3 regions of the Janthinobacterium sp. TPC_1 genome follow, and region 1 is predicted to be linked to each of the others. Evidence: predicted binding sites of a transcription regulator. Region 1 holds the regulator's gene; each other region holds the start of a gene.
The links. Region 1 encodes FNR, which switches genes on or off when oxygen is low (the NO sensors DNR and NnrR bind a similar motif). Its sites were predicted from a motif close to TTGATNNNNATCAA; they were not measured.
Positions count from the first base shown of each region.

Region 1 (5,905 bases):
CGCGGCCGTTGTCCTTCTCGGCCAGACTGACGGCCACCACCACTTCGCCTTGCTCCGTGAACTTGATGGCGTTGCCGGCCAGGTTGACGAGGATCTGCTGCAGCCGCTGGGCGTCGCCCACGAGGCGCCGCGGCACGTCGGGCTCGACGGCAATGCCAGTTCCAGCTCCTTTTCGCCCGCATTCATCGTCATCGTCGTGGCCAGCGTGTTCATGACTTCGTCGAGGTCGAATTCGACGGGCGACAATTCCATGCGGCGCGCCTCGATCTTCGAATAATCGAGCACGTCGTTGAGGATGCCCAGCAGCGACTGGCCCGCCACGCGCACCATGGTCAGATACTTGCGCTGTTCCGTATCGAGCTTGGTATTTCCCAGCAGATACACCATGCCCAGCACGGCATTGAGGGGCGTGCGGATTTCATGGCTCATGTTGGCCACGAAATCGCTCTTCGCGCGGTTGGCCGCCTCGGCCCGGTCGCGCTCCTGTTCCAGCTCCGCCGCGCGCGCTTCGAGCTCCTGCTGCAGCCGGTCGCGTTCGCTCATCAGGCCGTTGAAGGCTTCCGTCAGCTGGCCGATCTCGTCGCGCTGCTGCACGGGTACGGGGGTGAAGCGGCTGCCGCTGGTGCGCAGCGCCTGCAGGGTATCGCGCAGGCGCACCAGGGGCGACAGCAGGCGCACGGTAACCCAGCCCAGCACTGCTGCCGCGGCCAGCAGCGAGGCGAGGATGCTCCACAGCACCAGCCGGTACAGCACGCCATCGAACGGTTCGAAGGCGTCGTCGATGGGCAGCGAGGCGGCCAGCAGCCAGTTCACCGATTTCAGGCGCTTGAAGCTGTTGACGGCCGTAATGCCGCGGCTGTTGGTGCTGACCATGCTGCCTTCGCCATCGTCCTTCAGCAGCTGGGTCGTCGTCAGGTTGGCGTTCGGCAGGCGCGGCTGCAGCAAGCGGCTGGTGTCCGGGTGCAGCACGTAGCGCGGCACGGCGCCGCGCGTGAGGATGAAGTAATAGCCGCTCTTGCCGATCTTTTCCGAACGCAAACGGCCCAGCAGGTTGTCCTTGTACAGGCGCAATACGCCGATCACCACGCCGGCCACCTGGCCATCGGCGGCCAGCACGGGCGCCACCATCTGCACGATGGGCATGCCGCTCGATTTGCCCAGCATCGGTTCCGTGATCATGGGCTGGCGCGTGCGCAGGACGGTCTGGAAGTATTCGCGCTCGGCAACATTGATGCCGGCGCGCCCCGCCACTTCCGGCATGTCGGCCACGACGGCGCCATGCGCGTCGAGCACCAGCACGTCGTCGAACAGCACCAGCATCGAGCGGCGCGAATAGTATTGGCGCAACTGGGCGGGCTGGGCGATCAGTTCCGGCGGCTGCTGCCTGGCCGTCAGGGTGACGATCTGCAGCAGCATGGCCAGCTTGTCGTCGAGTTCGGCGGCGGTGCGGGTGATCAGGGACGACTGCTGGCTCAGCAGTACTCGGGTGAAATCGTCGCGCATGTGCTGCACCTGGATCATCGTGACCAGCGCGATCATGGCGATCGAGGTCAGGCTGGTGGCCAGCGCGACTTTTGCTTTGATGCCGAGAGGCTTCATGATTTCCTTTTCAGTACCGGGCGGCACAGGCGGCAGATAATGCTGTCAGGAATTTTCCTATCAATGCCCCAGCTTGGCAAGCGCCACCGCGCAAATTGCCTGCCCCGTACGGCCTTTTGACGATGTTGCCATATAATTAAAGTCGGAACGTCGTTTATTCAGCGAAATTGCGGTGAAATTGGCACACGGCAACCCTGTATGCAGTAAACTTGTTGTTGCATTTTCTAAAAGGTACCGACATGACTGAAGCGCTACTCACTCCAACCTTGCCCACCGTGAACGTGGAGGCGTTGCGTGCGCGATGCTCGACTTGCAGCATGCATCAATTGTGCCTGCCGATGGGCCTCGATGTGGGCGACATGGACAGACTGGACCAGATCATCGGCCGCCGCCGCAAGATCGTGCGCGGCGCCTCGCTGTTCCGCATCGGCGACTCGTTCCAGAACCTGTACGCGATCCGTCTGGGCCACTTCAAGACGTACCAGATCAATCCCGGCGGCGAAGAGCAGGTGACGGGTTTCCAGATGGCCGGCGAACTGCTGGGCATGGACGCCATCAGCGCCGACCGCCACCACTGTAATGCGGTGGCCCTGGAAGATAGTGAAGTGTGTGAAATCCCGTTTTCCAGCCTGGAACAATTGCTGGGCAACATGCCGACCCTGCTGCGCCATTTCCACCGCATGATGAGCCAGGAAATCACGCGCGAGCAAAGCGTGATGCTGTTGCTGGGCAATATGCAGGCGACGCAGCGTTTTGCCGCCTTCATCGTCAACCTGGCGTCGCGCTACGAGGCGCGCGGCTATTCGAGCAGCAAATTCCAGCTGCGCATGTCGCGCGAGGAAATCGGCAACTACCTGGGCCTGACCATCGAGAGCGTCAGCCGCTTATTGTCGAAATTCAAGAAGGAAGGCTGGCTGCGCGTCTCCAACCGCGAGATCGAGATCCTGCAGCCGGCGAAACTGAAGGCCATTACGGCCGGTACGGACGTCTGCAAATAACAGCACCGTCAAAACCTACTGCGCGTCGCGCTTTGCGGCCTGCGATGCTCGCTGTGCTATAGCACAGCTGTGCTTCTCAGCCACAAATCACTGCCGCTCGCTACGGTTTTCCCGGCACTGTACGTTATAGTTCTTCATCCGCATGCAGCGCGATGCTGCGCTGCAACGGCCAGGTCCAGATGCCGGACAGGCGCCACTCGCGCTTATCGTTTTCCACCAGCACCTGCCAGCGGCTGCGTTCGAGCATCGGCAGCGTCACGGAAAAATTGCCGGCCGCATCGGGCTGCACCAGCAGCTTGATATCCTTTTCCGGCAACGTCGCATGCGCCAGGTGCAGCTGCAGCGGACCCTGGTACGCCTTGCCGAAGCTGTGCACGGAACCGCTGAGGCGCGCTGCAGCGACGTCATACGACAGGCTGGTATCCATCGCCAGGTTGCTGGCGGCCGTGTCGCGCTTCAAATCCTGGTTGATGGCCTTGCCCTGCTTGTAATAATCGCCCACCACCAGCGCATCGGGTTGCGTAAACGCAATATAGCCCATGAAACTGCCGACGACCACGGACAGGCCGGGACCGATCATCAGCAGCCATGGCCAGCGGTGCTTGTACCACGGGGCAACGGGAGGTTGCAGTTTCAGACTGTCGGACATGCTATTTCTCCTGTTTAATCAGCCAGTCCCCATGCGGGAACCGGCCTTCCTGCAACTTCGTGGCGGCGGCGAGGGCACCCGGTCCCCGTCCGCCTTTCCTTGTTAACGTGGCACGATGAATACCGCGCTTTCACGCACATGCAGCGACGGGTCGTCCAGCGATTGCAATTCGATCGCAATCTTGTTCGAGCCTTTCTCGCCGACGCCGTGCGGCACGCGCAGGCGGATCGGCCAGCCCAGCGTTTCCGTTGGCTGCAAGGTCACTTCTTCGCGCGTCAGCAAGGTCAGGCCCGGCAAGCCGGATGCGCTGATTTTGAAATGCTGGCTTTGCTCCGAGGTGTTCATGATCTGCAGGCGGTAGACGTTTTCGATCATGCCGTCTTCCACTTCGCGTCCCATCGAACCGCGGTCGCGGATCACGTCCATCTTCAGCGGCGTGCGCAGGGCCAGCGAAGTACACACGGCGATGATGATCAGGGCCAGGATGGAAGTGTAGATCAAGACGCGCGGGCGCATGGCGCGCTGGCGTATCTGCTTCGAATTGAAGTTGTTTTCCATCGCATGGTCGGTACTGTAGCGTACCAGTCCCCGCGGCCGGTCGACCTTGTCCATCACGCTGTTGCAGGCATCGACGCAGGCGGCGCAGCCGATGCATTCATACTGCAGGCCGTTGCGGATATCGATGCCGGTCGGACACACCTGCACGCACAGGGTGCAGTCGATGCAATCGCCGAGCTTGTCGTTGTTGCCGGCCTTCTTGCTCATGGCGCCGCGTGGTTCGCCGCGCTTGGCATCGTAGGTGATGATCAGGGTGTCCTGGTCGAACATGGCGCTCTGGAAGCGCGCGTAGGGGCACATGTATTTGCACACCTGCTCGCGCAGCCAGCCCGCGTTGCCGTAGGTTGCCAGGCTGTAGAACAAGACCCAGAACCACTCCCAGGGACCGAAATTGAGCGTGGTCACCGCGTGCGCCAGTTCCTTGATCGGCGTGAAGTAGCCGACAAAGGTAAAGCCCGTCCACAGGGCGATGGCGCCCCATACCAGGTGCTTGGCCGTCTTCTTGAACGCCTTGCGCAGGGACGGACCCTGCTTGTCGAGGGCCATGCGCGCGCTGCGCGTGCCCTCGATGCGGCGTTCGACCCACAGGAAGATTTCCGTGTATACCGTTTGCGGGCAAGAGAACCCGCACCACACCCGCCCGGCAATGGCCGTGACGAGGAACAACAAATACGCACAGATGATCAGCAGGGCCGCCAGATAGATGAAATCCTGGGGCCACAGCACGACGCCGAAAATGTAGAACTTGCGCGTGGTCAAATCGAACAGCAGGGCTTGCCTGCCATTCCAGGTCAACCACGGCAAGCCGTAGAACGCGAGCTGGGTAAGCCATACGCATACCCATCGCCAGGTAGCGTAGCGTCCTTTGGCCTCGCGAGGGTAGATTTGCTCGCGGGCCGCATACATCTTGATGACTTGAGGTTCCATTACATCATTTCACGGGCGTCTGGGGATTCGACAGGCTCCAGACATACGCCGACAGCACGTGTACCTTGGATTCGCCGAGGAAATCGCTGAAGGCCGGCATGGTGTTGGAGCGACCCTTGCGCACGGTTTCCATGATGGTATCGGCGCTGCCGCCGTACAGCCAGATCTTGTCCGTCAGGTTAGGCGAACCGAGCATCTGGTTGCCCTTCGCATCGGCGCCGTGACAGGCCATGCAGGCGCCGAACTTGGCCTTGCCCAGCACGGATTTGACGGGATCCGAGGTGGAACCGGACAGGCTCAGCACGTAATGGGCCACGTTCTCGACATCCTTTTCGGAACCGAGCGCGGCGCCCATCGGCGGCATTTGCCCATTACGGCCGTGCATGATGGTGGTCTTGATGATGTCGGGATCGCCGCCATACAGCCAGTCCTTGTCCGTCAGGTTGGGGAAGCCCTTGTTGCCGCGCGCATCCGAACCGTGGCATTGCGCGCAGTAGGTCAGGAACAAACGCTGGCCGATGGCTTGCGCCTGCGGATCGGCGGCCACCGTCTTCAAGTCCTGGCTCAGGTACTTGTTGAACAGGGGACCGTAGTCGGCTTCCGCCTTTTTCAGCTCTTCCTCGTACTGGCCCGTGGATTTCCAGCCCAGGCTGCCGGCGTAGTTGCCCAGGCCCGGATACAGGAACAGGTAGGCCAGCGCGAAGACGATGGTGATGTAGAACAACCACATCCACCAGCGCGGCATCGGCGTATTGAGTTCCTTCAAGTCCTCGTCCCACACGTGGCCCGTGGTGCCGTCGGCGGGGGCGCCGGCGGCCACTTTCACTTTCGACTGCGAGTACAGCAGCACGCCGCAGCCGATGATGCCCAGCAGGGACAGCACGATGACGTAGATATTCCAGAAGCCATTGGTAAAGTCAGCCATGGTTATGCTCCTTCGCCAGGTTCATCTCGGCCTCGGCCGGATAGTCGAGCGCGTCGTCGGCGAACGGCAGGCGCGCCGCCGCGTCGAAGTCGCCATTGCTGCGGCTGAACGTCCACCACAGGATGCCCACGAACGTCGTAAAGGAAACCACCGTCATGACGCTGCTGGCGCTGTCAAACAGGTTTTCGATTGCCATGCTAATTCCTTGTTTTGATTAATGTACCGAGGCCCTGCAGATAGGCGACCAGG
Region 1 covers NZ_CP195157.1:1,542,300-1,548,204, reverse strand. Annotated here, with positions in the region: gene ACQVLG_RS07515 (cache domain-containing protein) at 1-1,599, opposite strand, end outside; partial or broken gene ACQVLG_RS07520 (ATP-binding protein) at 1-67, opposite strand, end outside; gene fnr (fumarate/nitrate reduction transcriptional regulator Fnr) at 1,839-2,597, shown strand; gene ACQVLG_RS07505 (FixH family protein) at 2,722-3,246, opposite strand; gene ccoG (cytochrome c oxidase accessory protein CcoG) at 3,349-4,731, opposite strand; gene ccoP (cytochrome-c oxidase, cbb3-type subunit III) at 4,736-5,656, opposite strand; gene ACQVLG_RS07490 (cbb3-type cytochrome oxidase subunit 3) at 5,649-5,852, opposite strand; gene ccoO (cytochrome-c oxidase, cbb3-type subunit II) at 5,854-5,905, opposite strand, start outside.

Region 2 (5,905 bases), 670 kb from region 1:
TCGGTGAAGCCGGGCGACCGCCTGCCTACGCAGCGCCAGCTGGCGGCACAGCTGGACGTCGACCTGACGACGATCACGCGCGCCTACGACGAAGCCAGACGCCGCAACTTGCTCGAGGGCCGCGGCGCCCGCGGCACTTATGCCGCGGCGCCGAAAGTCGAATTGACCGCCATCCTCGACCTGAGCATGAATACCCCGCCACCGCCGGATGGCGTGGACTTCGACGACATGTTGAAACAAGGTTTGTCGCAAGTATTGATGAGGTCAGACAATGAATTGCTGATGACTTATCACCTGGGCGGGGGAAGCGACTCCGACCGCAAGGCTGGCGCCACGTGGCTGGCACCGATGTTCGGAGATCTGGATGCTCGGCAGGTTGTCGTGTGTCCGGGTGCGCAAGCGGCGATCGCCGCATTGATCCTTGCGCTGACGGAGCCTGGCGAGGTCATCCTGACCGAGCCAATCAGTTATCCCGGCTTGCGTACCGCAGCGACCCAATTCGGCCGGCACCTCATTGCCGTCGAAGCGGACAAGCACGGGATGCTGCCCCAGATGCTGGAGGAAGCGTGCCGCCGGCACAAGCCCGGGCTGGTCTACCTCAATCCGACCTTGCACAACCCGACCGCCATCACCATGCCGGAACACCGGCGCAAGGAGCTCGCCAGCGTCGCGCAGCGCTGCAATGTACGCATCGTCGAGGACGATCCCTACTGGCTCCTTGCCGAGGCCCCACCGCCGCCGATTGCCACGTTTGCCCCGGAACAGGTGGTCTACATCTCCACCCTGTCGAAATGCCTGACGCCCGGCTTGCGTGTCGCCTTCGTGCTGCTACGCGACCCGTTCGAGCGCGAACGCTTCCTGGTCGCGCTACGATCCTTTGCGCTGATGGTCGCGCCTCTGACGGCCGCACTGGCCACGCAGTGGATACTCGACGGTTCGGCTGACGGCTTGATGGAAGGCGTACGCAAGGAGGCGCGCCTGCGCCACCGGATGGCGCGCGATATCCTGGCGGGGCGCTACAGCGGCGCGGAAGACGGCCTGCATGTATGGATCGAGTTGCCGGCGTACTGGAACTCCTCGCAGCTGGCGCATGCCGCCGCCAGCTCCGGCATCGCCGTCACGCCGGCGGAGGCATTCGCCACCGGCGGCGCATCCGTGAATGCCATTCGGATTTCCCTGGGCAGCATCAAGGACCGTGGCCGCCTGCAGGCGGGTCTGCAACGACTGTCCCATCTGCTAGCGCGGCGGCCCGAGTCGTTCAGCGCCGCCGTGGTGTAACTGACCAGGAAACACGGCGAGAAAGCCACGCCAGCCGCCGGCGACGATGCGCACCGAGTGCACGCCGAGGCACAGCAGCAAACCGGGTATCAGCACCGTCATCGTCCACTCCTCCAGTCAATGCCCGCTACCGGGCATGGCCGACGCCATGGCCGGCGTCGTGCGCGCAGATCAACGCTCCTCGCGGTAGTAATCGCAGCCCTCGAACGTGGTGCGCAGCGCCTGCTGCAGCTGGGCGTAGCGCTCGGGCGTCAGGTTGAAACGCACGTCGATCTGGCCGTCGTCATCCATCTGCATGGCGGCCTCGGCATCCATCTGCACGGACAGGCGGTTCGGATGCAGGATCACGGCGTGCATGTGGCCATACCACGCAAATTCCTGGCCGCAGTATTCGATATACGGCTCGTCCATGCCCGTGGCCACGTCCTGCTCGTCGTATTCGTCGGCGCGCTGCAGCATCAGGTAGACGGGCTCGCCTTTGCCGGCTGGCGCGGCCAGGGTGGTGATCAGGGCGTCGTCTTCATGGATGACGGACAATTCGGTGGCGGTAAATCCTGCGGACATGGCATGCTTTCAACAATTCTAGGGATGGCGCCACGATAGCGCAAAAGCGCCGCGCACGACATAGGGCGCGGCGAATAAAGCGTGCCGCCCCCAACCGCGCTGGCCGCCTATAATGGCCATTCCATCCATATTGCACAGGAGAACGCCTTGTCCGCAGCATCGTCCTACACCACCCGCCTGGCCATCCCCGCCATCGCCACCTACCAGCAGCTGCGCGTTGCCGCCGGGCTGAGCGCGAAAAGCACGGAGGCGGCGGCCAAGGGCTTGCCGAATTCCCTGTTCGCCGTGCAAGTGCTGCTCGGCGACACGGTGGTCGGCATGGGCAGGGTCATCGGCGATGGCGGCTGTTTTTACCAGGTGGTCGATATCGCCGTGCTGCCGGCTCACCAGGGCAAGGGCCTGGGCAAGCTGATCATGCGCGAAATCCGCCAGTTCATCGACAGCGACGTGCCGGACAGCGCCTACGTCAGCCTGATCGCCGATGGCCAGGCGCAAGACCTGTACGCGCAGTTCGGTTTCCAGCATACGGCGCCCGCCTCCGTCGGCATGGCGCTGAAGCGCTAGGCGCCCGATGCCTGCCTGGCTGCTGTGCAGCATGGCGCTGGCGCTGCTGCTGGCGGCCGGCGCCTGGCGCGCCGAGCCTATGCTGCAGCGGCGCGGGCGCGCGACACGCTGGCTGTGGCTGGCGGCCATCGCCGCGTCCGCCATCGTGCCCCTGGCGTGGCTGCCCGGCGTGCTGAAGGCCATGCCGGCGGAGCAGGCGCAGCTGAAACTGGGCTGGTTTATGGTGTCTGCAGGCATGCTGACGCTGCTGGCGCTGCGCAGCGTCTGGCTGCTGTCGCACCAGCGGCGCTGGCAAAAAACATCGCTGCTGGGCACGCCCGTGTACTTGAGCGGCGGCATCGGCCCCTGCGTGGCAGGCTTGCTGCGCCCCCGCATCGTGATGCCCGTCTGGCTGCAACTGATTCCTCCCCAGCAACAGGCGCTGCTGCTGGCGCACGAGCAATGCCGGCTGGCCGCGCGCGACCCGCAGCTGCTGGCCCTGGCCTACGCCTTGATCCTGATCATGCCGTGGAACCTGCCCCTGTGGTGGCAGCTGCACCGGCTGCGCTTTGCCATCGAGGTCGATTGCGACGCGCGCATGCTGGCGCACGGCCACGCGCTGCGCGACTACGCCACCGTCCTGCTCCGGCACGGCCAGTACTATTCGGGCTTGACGGGCGCCTCGCCCATCGTGCTGAACGACCCGCGCGCACTGCGCCGGCGGCGCCGCCTGATGGCCAGATTTACCCGGAACCAGGCGGCGAACTTGCTATAGTAGCGGCAACGCCGCGCAATGCGCCCGCGCCACCGGCTTCCCCTTCAGAAATCAGAGAGATACCATGCTTTACCTGCTTGCCATCGTGATCGTCATCGCCCTGCTGTACTACGTCTTCAGCGGCCGCACACCCGTCAAACCGCTGCACAAGCCGCTCGTCTCCGTGCGCCAGTACGTGCCGGCGATCCCTGCCGGCGCACCGGCGCACCACTGGAGCGATGAGGGGCGCTTTGCGTCGGAAGTGGAAAACGAAGCGATGTACCAGCCCGCCATCGCCAGGCTGGCCGGCGAGCACGGTCCCGGCAACGCGGAAGAAAAATGCCTGGCCCTGCTCGTCTGCGACGATGCCAACCCGTTCCAGGACAAGGCCATCGCCGTCTTCATCGATGGCCAGCTGGTCGGCTACCTGTCGCACAACGACGCGTTGCGCCTGCGCCGCAACCTGGGCCGCATGGATCTGGTGGGCCAGCTGACCTCGTGCGACGCCGTCATCCGCGGCGGCGGCCTGTGGAATGGCAAGCGCCTGTCGTACGCCGTCTGGCTGGACTTGCAGCCGTACAACTAATGACCGCTATGCCGCGCGCGCCAGCCTGACGGCCCGCGTGGCAATAAAGCTGGGCAGATACTTTTCAATTTCAAAGCGCGGGTGGGGATGCATTTCCTCGTGGTAACCCGCCAGCATGAAACCCGCCGCCAGCTGGCCGCCGATCTGGCTGTCCAGGCCATGGCCGAAGACCAGCGCCTCGCCCTTCTCCATGCGCGCCGCCAGCGCATCGGCATCCATATCCTCCACATCCGAATACGGCAGCACGAAACGGGGGCGTATCAAGCCCTGCTGTGCCCATTGCGGATCGCGGTCGCCGATGAAGACGGCCGGATTGAAGAAACTGCTCAGCAACACACCGCCATCGGCCAGCACGCGCGCGGATTCGCGCCACACGGGGGCGATATCGGGCACGTACTGGTTCGACACGGGGTGGATGATGACATCGAAGCTGGCGTCGGCAAAGCGGGCCAGGTCGCGCATGTCGCCCTGGACGGTGTCCAGTTGCAAGCCGTCGCGTTCAGCCACCATACGGTCTTGCGCGAGCTGCTGTTCAGACAGGTCGAAGACGGTGACGTGCGCGCCGGCGGCGGCCAGCACGGGCGCCTGCTGCCCGCCGGCGCCGGCCAGGCACAGGATGCGCTTGCCGCGCACCTCGCCCAGCCAGCCGGCCGGCAAGGGGCCGGGCGTCAGATGGATTTGCCACTGCCCGGCACGGGCCGCGGCGATGGTGGCGCTGTCGACGGGCTGCGACCAGGGACTGTTGCGTGCAGCCTGCGCATCCCAGGCTTGCTGATTGTGCTGCAAGAAGTTGTTACCGTGATTACCTAAAGGCATCGTCATCCTTTCAGAAAAACAGGATGCGAATGTAGCATGACTCCAGGCAAGGCGCCGAGAAGTGAACTCCCGCCACGGCCAGCGTTGTTGCGTCACACAAGGAAGTGCCGGACAGATGGCGCCGGCGCCGTTGCAGACCACTGGAAGGGCAAGGAGTTCAAGGCCATTATGGCTGGTGGCGGACCCGGCATTTTGATGCACATCAAACACCTCGCAATTTCCTGGCGGCGGCCTTGCGAAAGGTCATGGCCCGTGTTTTTTTGACCCACGTCAAGCGCCGCATAAGAAAACCGCCGTCCAGCACGGCAATGCTGGACTTGCCCGTGTTGCCGTTCTAGCCTTGTTGCCATCCTGACTAGCGAATGACACCATGGCCTACAAATCCATCCTCGTCCACGCCGACCTGTCGCGCCATGCGCCGCAGCGCATCGCCATCGCGGCGCGGCTGGCGCACGCGCACCAGGCGCACCTGATCGGCGCCGCCATGACGGGCATGTCGCGCTTTACCCTGCAAAACAACCGCGGCATGCGCGGCAGCGCCGTGGCAGCGCAGATCAATGCCCTGCACGGCCAGGCGGAGCAGGCGCTGGACCAGTTCGAAACGCTGGCGCGCCAGGCCGGCGCCGTCTCGCTGGAACGGCGCCTGATCGAAGACGATGAAGATGGCGGCATGGCCGTCAGCGCCCGCTACAGCGACCTGACGGTGCTCAGCCAGCACGACGCCAGCGAGGCGCTGCCCGGCGCCATGAGCGACCTGGTGCCCTACGTGATGCTGAACGCGGCCCGTCCCGTGCTGATCGTGCCGCACAGCGGTCAATTCGCGCAAGTGGACAACACGGTCGTGGTGGCCTGGGACGGCAGCATGGAAGCGACGCGCGCCATCGGCCACGCCCTGCCGCTGCTGCGCGCGGCGCGCCTTGTGGTGCTGGCCCTGCTGCACCCGCCCGCGGGCCATGCGCAACCGGCCCGCCATCCGGGCGCCGACATCGCCGCCTACCTGAGCCGCCATGGCGTGCCCGTCGAGGTACGCCAGACCGTCGCCATCGGCGACATCGGTGCGGCGCTGCTGGCCATGGCCGCCGAGGTGCATGCGGACTTGCTGGTGATGGGCGGCTACGGCCACGCCCGCTTCCGCGAAATCCTGCTGGGCGGCGTGACGGAAACCGTGCTGCGCCAGATGACCTTGCCCGTGCTGATGGCGCACTGAGGTTCCGCGCGCCACGTTCTGTTGCACAATGGCTATACTTGCCTGATTTTCCATATCAAGGCAATGTAGATGAAGCAACAACTGATCAATTGGGGCAGCGCCCTGGCGCCGTTCGGCAGCGACCTGCTGTGGACCGTCCTGCCGTGGCTGCTGCTGT
Region 2 covers NZ_CP195157.1:870,078-875,982, forward strand. Annotated here, with positions in the region: gene ACQVLG_RS04245 (aminotransferase-like domain-containing protein) at 1-1,278, shown strand, start outside; gene ACQVLG_RS04250 (Imm10 family immunity protein) at 1,450-1,842, opposite strand; gene ACQVLG_RS04255 (GNAT family N-acetyltransferase) at 1,990-2,406, shown strand; gene ACQVLG_RS04260 (M56 family metallopeptidase) at 2,414-3,160, shown strand; gene ACQVLG_RS04265 (hypothetical protein) at 3,225-3,725, shown strand; gene ACQVLG_RS04270 (class I SAM-dependent methyltransferase) at 3,732-4,541, opposite strand; gene ACQVLG_RS04275 (universal stress protein) at 4,912-5,748, shown strand; gene ACQVLG_RS04280 (hypothetical protein) at 5,818-5,905, shown strand, end outside.
Region 2: ACQVLG_RS04275 (universal stress protein) is a predicted target of FNR. The motif match lies at 4,734-4,747, and genes of this name have one in related genera.

Region 3 (5,905 bases), 720 kb from region 1:
TACGTCTTGACGTAGTCGGGGAAGCGGTTCATCAGCAGGGGCACGCCGATATCGCAGAACAGGCCGAAGGTATGCGCGATGTCGGGCGGGGCGATGCGCAGCTTGCGCGAGGTAAATACCAAGGCGCGCGCGCGCTTGGCCGACACATCCCAGAAATTGGTCAGTTCCACGCCTTCCGCTTCCAGCGCCTGGCGCGCCAGCAGCCCCGTCATCATGGCGCTGCACTGGTTGATGCCGAGAAAATTGATGCCTTGCTCGACGGATTTGGCCTTGCGCGCGGCGCCATAGAATGGCGAATTGGCGAGCTTCAGCAGGGCGCCGGACATGCCGACATCGTCGGCGATAATGCGTGCAATTTTCCGCGGCGACGGGTCTTCTTCTGCCAATTCGCTCTGCAAGTCGACCAGCAGGCTGGGACGCGGCGGGATACGGATGGAACGCATCAGGGCGTCAACCGGATCTTCCTGCACTACCTGCTTTTGCGCTGCCGCTCTCATCATCATTGCCTTGCCTGTGGTTATTCTGTTGCGCACTGTCGCTGCCGGCCTCGTGGGCGTCTGGCGCAGTGCCCGACGATTATCGCTGTTTATGCATAGCAATAGTTCGTCTCTGCAAATTATTCTGGAAAAAATCCCCATTCTGGCCTGCTCCATCCCCTGTTTTCCACATTTTACGACGCTCCCTATCCCGGCATTCATGATGAAAAAATCAAGTTTTATTTGTTTTCAAGGTGGGGCCAGGCGTGCGGCGGACAGTGCGGCAGTACAATTACCGGATGAAAAAAATCCTCGCCGGTATCGATTTTGCGGACGATTCCAGCAGCGTGGCGCGCCAGTTGATCGGCGTGACCGTGCTGGTCGATGGCGTGGGCGGGCGCATCGTGGAAACGGAAGCGTATGACCGGCTGGACCCCGCTTCGCACACGTATGGGGGCTTGACGCCGCGCAATGCGGCCATGTTCGGCCCGCCCGCGCACGCCTATGTCTACCGCTCGTACGGCATCCACTGGTGTTTGAACTTTGTCTGCCGCGAAGCGGGGCATGGGGCGGGCGTGCTGATACGCGCCATCGAACCCGTGGCGGGACTCGATGCCATGCGCCAGCGGCGCGGCGTCGAGGATGCCCGACTGCTGTGCTCGGGGCCGGGCAAGGTGTGCCAGGCGCTCGGTGTGAGCCATCTGCAGAACCGGCTGGCGCTCGATGCGCCGCCGTTCACCCTGCTGGCCCGCGAGGAAGAGTTTGCTGTGCAGGCGGGCCCGCGCATCGGCATTTCCAGGGCGATGGACACGCCGTGGCGCTTCGTGCTGGCCGGTTCGCGCTATCTGAGCAAACCGATGCGCACGCCTGTCATTGAGTCACCTCGCTAGCCGCGCCGGCGCTGCGGCGCATCCTTGGCGCCACGCTTGCCGGACATGCCGCGCAGCGGGCTGTGCAACGCGCGCCGTTCCTGGCCGGGCGTCCTGGCGGGGTCTTGAAAGGCGTCGCTGTCCGCGCTGGCGGGCGCCGCCGTGTGGCTGGATCCAGGGTAAAGACGCTGACCGCCGCCGACAGTTTGACGGCCTGGTTCTGCAAGCTGGCCGCCGCCGCTGCCGCCTGCTCCACCAGGGCCGCGTTTTGCTGCGTGACGTCATCCATTTGCGCCACCGCCTGGTTCACTTCCGTGATGCCGGACGCCTGCTCGGCGCTGGCCTCTTTCACGCGCTGGATGATCTCGTTGACCTGCTGCACCGAGGCGACGATGGCGCCCATGCTGTCGCCCGCCAGCTGCACGGCCACGCTGCCGCCGTCGATGGTGGTGACGGACGTGGCGATCAGTGTCTTGATCTCTTTGGCCGCCTGCGCCGAGCGCTGCGCCAGGGTGCGCACTTCCGACGCCACCACGGCAAAGCCGCGGCCCTGCTCGCCCGCACGCGCCGCTTCCACCGCCGCATTCAGCGCGAGGATATTGGTCTGGAAGGAAATACCGTCGATCACGCCGATAATATCCACGATCTGGCGCGAATTGGCGCGAATTGTCGCCATCGTCGTCACGGCTTGCTGCATCGACATGCCCCCTTGCACGGCCAGGGTGGACGCTTGCCCCGCCAGCTCGCAGGCCAGCTGGGCGTTGTCGGCGTTGTCATTGACGGCTTGCGTCAGCGCTTCCATGGCGCTCGACGTTTCTTCCAGTGAACTGGCTTGCATTTCCGTGCGCGCGGACAAGTCCAGATTACCGGTGGCAATTTCGCGCGAGGCCGTGTCGATCGATTGCACGGCGCCCATGATGGTGCGCAAGGTCTGGTTCAGGTGAGCGATGGTCTGGTCCAGCACGCGCGAGGTGGCGGCGATTTCGTCATTGCCCTGCTTGGGAGCGCCGGCCATCAGCTTGCCTGCCGCCAGGTCTTGCACGGCGTCGGCAATGCCGCGGATTTCCACCAGCATGGCGCGGCGCACCAGCATGGTGACCACGATGGAGACGAGAATGGACAGCAGCACCGTCAGCAACAGGCTCCAGCCCAGGCGGCGAAACTCGGCGCTGGCCGTCGCATGGGCCTGGCTGCTGAGCGTCGTTTCCAGCGCCGACAGCTGCGCCAGCTGCGTATTGAACTGGCCGAATTGCGTTTCCGCCTTGAGCATGGAATTGGTGGCGATCGACTGGTCCATCTGCGCCATTTCCATGGTTTCCAGCACGGCCTTGCGGTAGCCGGCCAGGGCCGCGATGGCCGCATCGACCAGGCTGCGCTCGGCGCCCGTGGCCGTGGCGCGCAAGGTGGCCAGCTGGGTGCCGATGGCTGCATGGCGCGCCTTGATCTGCTGCTCCAGCGTATCGAGGCGGGCCTTGGCGAAGCTGCCATTCGTCCACGACAGCAACTGGTACATATTGCCATGCACATGCCTGGCGTCGCCTAGTACGTCGGCGGCAGCTTTCAAATGCGCGATGCGCACCCGCACCATGTTTTCCAGCGAGGCATTTTGCCGCACCATGCCATACCAGGCGCCGCTCGAGCTGAGTATCAGCAGCAGCAAGACCAGAGCGGGCGCCAGCAACAATTTTGGTCCGATGCGTAATTGATTGAGCATGCTTGACTCCTGGCAGTGGCTGTTCGAACGGCAGGCGGCGCGCGGCGAGCGCGCGCGCCGCCCCTGCCTTATTTTTTGTAGATACCCGCTTCCAGCACCACATCGTTGACGCGCAGGATGTACGTGGTCTTCGGCTCGATCTTGCCGGTGGTGGGATTCTTGTACTGATAATCGACCCAGCCCTTGCCCTGTTTTTGCGCCAGCTCAATGATTTCACGGCGATATTTCTTGCCATTCGCATCGGGCACATCCGTCAAATCCTTGCCCACGATGGAAGGATTGATGGGGTGGGCCAGCACGATGCCCGTCTTGATGTCGCGCATGTCCACATACAGCGAGCCTTGGACGAAGTCCGGGTCTTTCGCCGTGATTTTCTTCATCATTTCTTCCTTGCCATGCGCCTTCATGAAGGCGGCGCCCCGTTCGGCCATGGCGATGGCGTCTTTTTTCCGTTGGTTCGACCGCGGCACTGACGCTGCCGCCGGCAAATGCCAGGCACAGCAGGCTACCCGTGAATAAGCGTTTCATGAAAGCTCCTTGTGGTATCGAGGGATGTGTTGCCAAGTCGTAATTTACGTCGCCGTCGGCGGCATCAAATTGCGGTGGAACAAACTAAGGTGTTGCTTGTAGGCAGCGTGCAACGGATCGACGGGCTTGTTGATATGTAGCAATTAGGTTCCATGCAGCAAGAATTATGATGACTTTCACAGCATGCCGCGCTGGGTTGGCATGGGGGTATAAAGGGTGAAATTGGCTGATATACGGCTGATTTCATGGAAGTTGTCGCTATTTATGGCAAGGAGCCGACCGTGTCCGCATTCACTACCGAGCCGTTTTCACCCAAGTTCAAGCCGTACACGCGGCAAACCATTCAACAGGCGCGGCAGTGGGAATGGCTGCCGGAAGAGCAGCGTGAAGCCGTGCAAGTGGTTTCGCACGTCTTGCCATTTCGCACCAATGAATATGTGCTCGATCAGCTGATCGACTGGAACAACATCCCTGACGATCCTATCTACCGTCTCGTCTTTCCCCACCGCGACATGCTGCCGCCGGAGCAATATGCGCATTTGCGCGACCTGGTGCTGGTGCAGCGGGACAAGGCTGCCATTGATGCCTATGTACACGGTATTCGCCTGGGCATGAATCCCCATCCGGCCGGGCAGATGACGCATAACGTGCCCAGGGTCAATGATGCGCCTGTGCGCGGCTTGCAGCATAAATATGCGCAAACGGTGCTGTTTTTCCCCAGCGCGGGCCAGACTTGCCACGCGTATTGCACCTTTTGCTTCCGCTGGCCCCAGTTCGTCGGCATGGATGACATGAAATTCGATGCGCGCGAATCGCATGAGTTGGTTGCCTACCTGAAACTGCATCCGGAAGTGACGGACGTGCTGATCACGGGCGGCGACCCGATGATCATGAACACGCGGCAACTGGCGGCCTACCTGGAACCGCTGCTGGCGCCGGGCCTGGAACATATCCAGAACATTCGCATCGGCACCAAGGCGGTGGCGTATTGGCCGCAGCGCTTTGTCTCGGACCGCGATGCGGATGACTTGATGCGCCTGTTCGAGCGCATCGTCAAGGCGGGCAAGAACTTGGCCGTGATGGGCCATTACAGCCACGCTGTCGAGTTGCGCCAGGACATCGCGCAGCAAGCCGTGAAACGTATCGTTTCCACGGGCGCCACCCTGCGCACGCAGGGGCCGCTGATTCGCCACATCAATGAAGATCCGGCATGCTGGGCCGAGCTGTGGCAGACGGGCACGCGCCTGGGAGCCATTCCGTATTACATGTTTGTCGAACGCGACACGGGGCCGCGCGGCTATTTCGAGTTGCCGCTGGCGAAGGCGTACGAAGTCTTCCAGGCCGCCTACCAGATGGTGTCCGGCCTGTCGCGCACGGTGCGTGGGCCATCCATGAGCGCGTTTCCCGGCAAGATTGTCATCGATGGCATCGTCAGCATCAATGGCGAGAAACTGTTTGCCCTGCAATTTTTGCAGGCGCGCAACCCGGACTGGGTACGCCGGCCGTTTTATGCGAAGTTCGACGCGGAAGCGACGTGGATGGACGATTTGAAGCCGGCCTTTGGCCACGAGAAGTTTTTCTTTGAAACGGATGAACCTCTACCGCACATGCCGCACAAAATCATCCGCCTGGCGCAGGCTGCCTGAGCATGCCTGCCGCCGGTGCGCCTGCCCGCTCCGGCGTGACCGTGTTCTGCCTGGTATTTCTGCCGTTCGCGCTCGGGCATTACCTGTCGTGCCTCCTGCGCGGCGTGAATGCCGTGCTGACGGCGGAGTTGCTGGGCGCCATCGCCCTGACGCCAGCGCAGCTGGGCCTGCTGACCAGCGCCTTTTTTCTCGCCTTTGCGTTGGTGCAATTGCCGGTTGGCATGGCGCTCGACCGTTATGGCCCCCGCACGGTGCAACTGTGGCTGCTGGCGCTGGCGGCCCTGGGCGTGTGGCTGTTCAGCCGGGGCCACAGCTTTGCCGAGCTGATGTGGGCCCGCGCCATCATGGGCGCCGGGCTGGGCGGCTGTTTCATGGCCGCCGTGAAAGCGATTTCGTGCGCCATCGCGCCATCGCGCCTGCCCTCCGTGCATGGCTACCTGATCGCCGTGGGCGGCCTGGGCGCGGCCACGGCCACGATGCCCGTCAAGCTGGCCCTGCATTACACGGACTGGCGCGGCGTGTTCCTGGGGCTGGCGCTGGCGGCGCTGGCCATCGGCCTGCTGATCCGCCTGCTGTCGCCGGCCATGCCCGCCGCTGCCGCAGGCATGAACCAGGCGAGCAAGGTCAGCGTCTGGAGCGTGTACCGCGATCCCGGCTTTCGCCGCACCATCG
Region 3 covers NZ_CP195157.1:821,716-827,620, reverse strand. Annotated here, with positions in the region: gene ACQVLG_RS04030 (HDOD domain-containing protein) at 1-500, opposite strand, end outside; gene ACQVLG_RS04025 (DNA-3-methyladenine glycosylase) at 776-1,366, shown strand; gene ACQVLG_RS04020 (methyl-accepting chemotaxis protein) at 1,347-3,059, opposite strand; gene ACQVLG_RS04015 (cache domain-containing protein) at 3,128-3,529, opposite strand; gene ACQVLG_RS04010 (KamA family radical SAM protein) at 3,869-5,233, shown strand; gene ACQVLG_RS04005 (MFS transporter) at 5,236-5,905, shown strand, end outside.
Region 3: ACQVLG_RS04010 (KamA family radical SAM protein) is a predicted target of FNR. The motif match lies at 3,717-3,730, and genes of this name have one in related genera.